3 regions of the Soonwooa sp. genome follow, and region 2 is predicted to be linked to each of the others. Evidence: riboswitches for the same ligand, from Rfam matches in the RefSeq annotation. Region 2 holds a riboswitch; each other region holds the start of a gene.
The links. Region 2 has a riboswitch for S-adenosylmethionine ahead of RT037_RS00795 (O-acetylhomoserine aminocarboxypropyltransferase/cysteine synthase). Riboswitches for the same ligand answer to the same signal wherever they lie in the genome.
Positions count from the first base shown of each region.

Region 1: linked by a shared signal. The riboswitch ahead of RT037_RS11570 (Na+/H+ antiporter NhaC family protein) and the one ahead of RT037_RS00795 (O-acetylhomoserine aminocarboxypropyltransferase/cysteine synthase) in region 2 are both predicted to bind S-adenosylmethionine.
Region 3: linked by a shared signal. The riboswitch ahead of RT037_RS06005 (TonB-dependent receptor plug domain-containing protein) and the one ahead of RT037_RS00795 (O-acetylhomoserine aminocarboxypropyltransferase/cysteine synthase) in region 2 are both predicted to bind S-adenosylmethionine.

Region 1 covers NZ_DAMBQF010000028.1:32,630-34,900, reverse strand. Annotated here, with positions in the region: gene recG (ATP-dependent DNA helicase RecG) at 1-1,030, shown strand, start outside; SAM-I-IV-variant riboswitch at 1,069-1,161, shown strand; gene RT037_RS11570 (Na+/H+ antiporter NhaC family protein) at 1,192-2,271, shown strand, end outside.
Region 2 covers NZ_DAMBQF010000001.1:174,954-177,224, forward strand. Annotated here, with positions in the region: gene RT037_RS00795 (O-acetylhomoserine aminocarboxypropyltransferase/cysteine synthase) at 1-949, opposite strand, end outside; SAM riboswitch class I at 1,088-1,188, opposite strand; gene RT037_RS00800 (dimethylarginine dimethylaminohydrolase family protein) at 1,254-2,168, opposite strand.
Region 3 covers NZ_DAMBQF010000007.1:93,570-95,840, reverse strand. Annotated here, with positions in the region: gene RT037_RS06005 (TonB-dependent receptor plug domain-containing protein) at 1-1,242, opposite strand, end outside; SAM riboswitch class I at 1,352-1,456, opposite strand; gene RT037_RS06000 (hypothetical protein) at 1,681-1,842, shown strand; gene RT037_RS05995 (exonuclease subunit SbcD) at 1,839-2,271, shown strand, end outside.

The DNA.
Region 1 (2,271 bases), on a different contig from region 2:
CAAAACGTCAGAACGAAAAATCATCCACGAAGAATTATTATCTGGTGAACTTTCCATTTTGATTGGGACGCACGCCGTTTTGGAAGACATCGTACAGTTCAAAAATTTAGGATTGGTAATTATTGATGAGCAGCATCGCTTTGGTGTAGCACAACGCGCCAAACTTTGGGCGAAGAACAAAATTCCGCCACATATTTTGGTGATGACGGCAACGCCAATCCCAAGAACTTTGGCGATGAGTTTTTATTCTGACCTTGATGTATCCGTGATTGACGAAATGCCAGTTGGTAGAAAACCTATTGTCACAGCACACCGTCGCGAAAAAGACCGCGCTTATGTTTACAACTTTTGCCACGAAGAGTTAAAAAAAGGACGTCAAGTTTATTTCGTTTATCCATTAATCGAAGAATCTGAAACTTTAGACTACAAAAACTTACAGGATGGTTTTGACCATATTCTTAACCATTTCAAAAGTTATAATATCGCAATGCTTCATGGCCGAATGAAGCCCGATGAAAAAGACCAAGCGATGCAATATTTTGCTTCGGGAAACGCACAAATTATGGTTGCAACAACCGTTATCGAAGTTGGCGTTAATGTCCCGAATGCCTCAGTTATGGTTATCGAAAGCGCCGAAAGATTTGGACTTTCTCAACTTCATCAGCTGCGTGGACGCGTTGGTCGAGGCGCTGAACAGAGTTATTGTATCTTGATGACGTCTGACAAACTTTCTGCGGAAAGTCGCAAACGCATCAAAACGATGTGCGAAACCAATGACGGTTTCAAAATCTCCGAAGTTGATATGGAACTTCGAGGTCCAGGCGACATTTTGGGGACACAACAAAGTGGTGTTGTCGATTTTAAAAAGTTAAACCTCATGACGGATTCGCAAATTATAAAATTGGCGAAACTCGCTGTAGAACAACTTTTAGAGAAAGATGCACTTCTTGTCCATCCCAATCATCAAAGCATGAAAAACTTCTACATTAGACAATATAAAGGCAAAAACAAATGGTCTAAGATTTCGTAACGATTTGGTACTTTAAGTTTTTACACCTATTTTTGTCACACTTTTATCACGAACCTCAGCAGAGGTAGCAACCTGCAAAACAAGCAAGGTGCTAAAACGATAAGCCAATTTTTGGAAAAAATGTTGCACTATCTTCTGCTGACTTCGCCAAATAACGACGTATGACAACAGAACATAAACCTCGCGAAAGCTTTATCAGCTTGATTCCTTTTTTAGTATTTGTCCTAAGTTTTTTAGGAGCAGGAATTTATCTTAACGACTTTTATGCCTTGCCCTCTCCTATTGCCATGGCACTAGGAATTATCACTGCTTTTCTAATCATCAAACTTCCATTTAAAACAAAAATGGACGAATTTCTGAAAGGTTTGGGTGATAAAAATGTGTTAACTATGTGCGTTATTTATCTTTTGGCAGGCGCGTTTTCTACCGTTTCTAAAGCGTCGGGAAGCGTTGATGCTATCGTAAATTTAGGTTTAGAATATATTCCTGTTAATTATATTGCGCTTGGTATTTTTATATTGGCTTCGTTTTTATCTTTGGCGTCCGGTACTTCGGTTGGCAGCATTGTAGCACTTGGTCCCATCGCTATCGAATTGGCAACAAAAAGTGGCGCCGATGTTAACCTCATCGCAGCGTCACTATTGACAGGCGCAATGTTTGGAGATAATCTTTCGGTGATTTCTGACACGACAATTGCTGCTGCACAATCTTTGGGAAGTAAAATGTCTGATAAATTCCGAACTAATCTTTGGATTGCAGCGCCAGCATTTTTAATAACGATTTTTATTCTACTTTTTAATAATTCGGAAGTTACCCAAATACAGGATTTATCTAGACAAAGCGGCAGTTTTTATCTTTTAATTCCGTACATTTTGGTTATAGGTTTGGCATTTGCAGGCGTTGATGTTTTTTTCGTTTTATTAATTGGTGTTGTCGTGTCAGGAATTATCGGTCTATCAAATAACAGTATGGACTTGTTAAGTTTTGCAAAGGAAAGTTATAATGGTTTTACTTCGATGACTGAGATATTCCTTCTATCCTTATTAACAGGCGGTTTAGCTGCAATTATCGAATATGCGGGTGGTATACGATTTCTTTTAAATAAAATTTTAAAATCGATAAAATCGAGATTTTCTGCAATGTTGGGAATGGGCGTTTTGGTAAGTCTTGTTGATGCTTGTATTGCAAATAATACGATTGCGATTTTGATAACGGGAAAAGTTGCAAAACCAATTTCTGAG
Region 2 (2,271 bases):
GATGATTTTCTAAAAACTCTGCTAACTTTTGTGCGTTAGAAACTGTTCTTTCTAAACGAAGTGATAAAGTTTCTAAACCTAACAACAACTGATGAGAATTAAACGGCGAAATCGCAGGACCAAAATCTCTAAGACCTTCTACTCTAGCTTTAATGATAAATGCAATATTCCCAAAATCTGAATTGACACCAAAAACATCTGTAAACACCAAATCATGATAACCAGCCGATGGTTGAGACAACAACGGGAATTTCCCATTTGCCCAATCAAACTTTCCAGAATCTACAATAACGCCGCCAACACTTGTACCATGACCGCCAATCCATTTAGTCGCCGATTCAACAATGATGCTTGCACCATGCTCAAATGGGTTAAACAAATATCCACCAGCTCCAAAAGTATTATCAACAATCAACGGAATGTTATGCTTTCCAGCGACAGCTGCAATAGCCTCGAAATCAGCTACATTCAGCGTCGGATTTCCTATGGTCTCGACATACAAAGCTTTGGTATTTTCATCAATTAAAGCTTCAAAATCTTCAGGATTGTCGTCTTTTGCAAAACGTGCTTCGATTCCAAATTTTGCAAAACTCACTTTAAATTGGTTGTGACTTCCTCCATACAAATAAGGCGATGTCACGAAATTATCACCATTTTGCAAAATATTAGTAATCGCGATAAACTGAGCAGCGTGTCCAGAAGAAACCGACAAAGCGCCAACGCCTCCATACAAAGCGGCAATTCTTTTTTCGAAAACGTCAGTTGTGGGATTCATTAATCGGGTGTAGATATTTCCGAAAGCTTTGAGACCGAAAAGATCCGCAGCATGTTGCGCATCATTAAAAGTATAAGAAGTTGTTTGATAAAGAGGAACTGCGCGACTGTTTGTATCTCTGTCAACGGTTTGTCCTGCGTGCACTTGTAAAGTTTCGAATTTTAAATTGCTCATTTTGTATAAATTTTAAATCGTTAATCAACTAAAAACTTATCCAAGATGTCGAGCAATTGCCGGAAAAATAAAAACTCTTCCGACAAGTCGAAAGAGTTTTTTGAATATTTTTAATAATACTTTTCAAAAAGTGTCTCTGACTTATCTTTCCTCAAATCTTGAGGTTGAATGCGGCACCTTACATTTGCAGGTTGCCAAGATTTCATCGGGTCAATTCCCTCCATCTTTCTGGATAAGTGTAATTCTTATTTCAGAATTACAAAACAAAAGTATTAACTAATTTTTGAATCTGCAAGAAAAATTTTTATTCTCTCACCAAAGGCATAGTAGAACAACGCAACAAACCGCCCATTTTAGAGATTTCTCTGTACGGGATTTCTTCCACCGTAATTCCCCAAACATCACGAAGATGATTGTTCATTCTTGTAAAAGTTTTATCCGAAACAACCACTTCTGGCGAAATTGAAAATACATTAGGAACCATCTCAAACATCTCCTGATCATCAACATGGAAACAGTTTTCTTCTCCAAAAATATCAACAATTAATTGATAATCGCTTTCGTCTACAAAACCATCTTTGTAAATAATGCATTTATCCTTCCCAATCGGATTAAATGTACAATCCAAATGTAAAATTCCTTTATAAGGTTCGGTATCGTTTTTCTTTAATTCAAAATCGAGGATACGTTTTTTTGGAAAATATTCTTTTAGAATTTCGATGGCATATTCGTTAGTTCTAGCGGTTTTAAAACTTCTGTAATCCTGACTATAACAAGTCCCGATAAAAATGAAATCGTCCCAAACAATCACGTCTCCGCCTTCGATATGAGCAGTTTCTGGCAAATTAATGATATTCCGCCAAGCTACTTTTTCGAAAATTTTACGATAAGCTTCCTGCTCATCAGCGCGATCTTCGATAATGTTAGAAATAATCATTTTATCATCAATAACAAAAGCGACGTCACGTGCAAAAACTTGGTTATAATCTTCAATAACTTCTGGACGATAAACTTTGACATTGTGTTTTAGAAGCACCTCTTCGAAAGCCGTCATCTCCGAAACAATATCGACTTCTTTAGGATAAATATTCTTCAGAATAGAATTGTAGGATTTTGCATCATAACTTTCCTCCAATCTTGGTATGCCACCAATGGAATTTGGTTGCCCCAAAACAACAGATTTTAGTCTTCCAGTTTCGTTTTTAATATTAAGCTTCATAAAATTACTCGTCTGTCACAAATATAATGATTGCATAACATTTTCATAGTCGTCTACAGCAGCAATATCATCTATATAAAGCTTAAATAAAAAGAAAATATAT
Region 3 (2,271 bases), on a different contig from region 2:
AGTAAAAGTTCTTGATTGTGATGGACGTCTGAAAAAACCTCCTGAAGAACCATTTCTTGTCGAATATCCACCGAAAGTGTAGACCTTCCAGTCATCACTTATTGGTACTTCAACATTTGCAAATATTTGATGGCTATTAAGTTTGGACTGTCCAACTTGCATGTTAAAATCTTTTCTTGTTAAACCGCGATATGCCAACTCTTGATCGGTAAAATAATTCAGTTGATCTTTTGTAAAAGAACTCGGATTTAAAACCGATTGCAACGCAGAAATACTATTAGCAGACTGGATTTTCGACTGCAAATCGCCACCGAAATAGCTAACATCTTGCGCATATTGATGTATTAAATTCACAAAATCTTGTTCACCAGCTGAACCTTTCAATTGTCCAATATTGCTAAAATAAGACGCCAAGTTCACACCATTTTCAGCAGCTCTTTTTTCGATAGCATTATAGGCATTGTAGATAGGATCACTTTCTGTACCTGCTCTTCTTGTTGGTTCACGGAATTGTGAAGACCAAGTTAAATTATAAAAACCGCCTTTGCTGCCGATTTTGTTGCCATAATTCAAGTCCACTTGAAATTGTTGTCCATCATAATTCCCCGTGTGATCGTTAGCAGTCGGTGTCAAATAACCTCCATAATTAAACTGTCCAGTCAATTTTCCAGTATCACGTTTCAATTGCAAGTTGAGCACTCCTGCAATCGCGTCCGATCCATATTGCGCTGATGCACCATCGCGAAGAACTTCGATTCTGTTAAGCGCAAAAGCTGGAATTGCATTAAGGTCTGTCCCAACAGTTCCTCTTCCTGGCGTCCCATTTACATTGATTAAAGCGGAAGTATGTCTTCGTTTTCCATTAATCAAAACTAAAGTTTGGTCTGGTCCCAAACCGCGTAACTGCGCAGGATCCAAGTGATCCGTTCCATCAGCATTGGTCTGAATAGTCGATGTAAAAGACGGCGCAATCGAATTAAGAATTTGGTTGATGTTAGTCTGTGGCAACGACTCTTGCAAACCTTTTAGGTTAAACACATCGACAGGAACAGGACTATCTGCTTTTGATCGTCCTCCACTTCTAGAGCCAACAATCACCACTTCCTCAATATGCTTAGCAGAAGTTGTATCTTTGGGTTTTGCAACTTCTTGAGCTTGAATAGAATAAACTCCTGAAAAGAAAACAACAGCTGTCGTAACAACGACTTGTTTTCCTCGATTAAAATTAATTTTAGATTTCATATTTTAAAAATTTACTTTTAAGTTTAGAGCAAAAAAAACTTCTTCCAGCCAAAGCTGAAAGAAGTTATTATAGACAGGCATCCTAAATACCCGACAAATATCGTATTTCAACTTATTTTTCCTTTTTTCAAAGGCTGAATGTAACACCTTACCATATTTTGGCAGGTTGTTAAGACATCAATGGGTCAGATCCCTCCGTCTTTCTTAATAAGTATGACAACAATTCGCAATCATGCTACAAACTTAGGCAGAATAAATTTTTTGACGAAATTTTTTTAACGTGACAAAAATCACTTCATATATAATAGATTGAAAATCTGACATTTAAAAGACTATTCAAGGCATACGAAGTACAAAAACAAAACTTTAGTTTTACGGATTTCCTTTTTATTTTCCTTTTAAACTTCACTATCTTAGCTTCATTAAATAGGCTTAAAAATGAGCAGAAATACGGATGCCAACCGAAAAGCGCACAAGAAAAAAATCGACCAAAAGAAGAGGAAAACTCAAGAATCCGAAGAAAAACGAAAAGCTAGATTAAAAGAAATTAGAGCCAGTTTTATTGAGAAGGAGAATCAACAACAAGATAGCGAATCATGAAAATTTTACATACTGCCGATTGGCATTTAGGAAAACGCCTAGACCGATTTTCACGATTGGAGGAGCAAATTTCGGTGATGAATGAAATCATCGAAATCGCTGATGAACACAAGGTTAACATGGTAATTATTGCGGGCGATTTGTTCGATAATTTCAATCCAAGTGTTGAGGCGGTTGAACTTTTTTATAAAACTTTAAAACGACTGTCAAACAACGGAAAACGTCCCGTAATCGCCATTGCAGGAAATCACGATTCTCCCAATTTGATTAATGCGCCAGATCCTTTGGCTCGCGAATGCGGCATTATTCTTATCGGACATCCTCAAGCTAAAATTCAAGAATTTGAAGTAGAAAATTTCAAAATTATAAATTCTCTAGAAGGATTTTTAGAATTAAAATTAAATCAGTTCGCATATCCAATTCGACTAA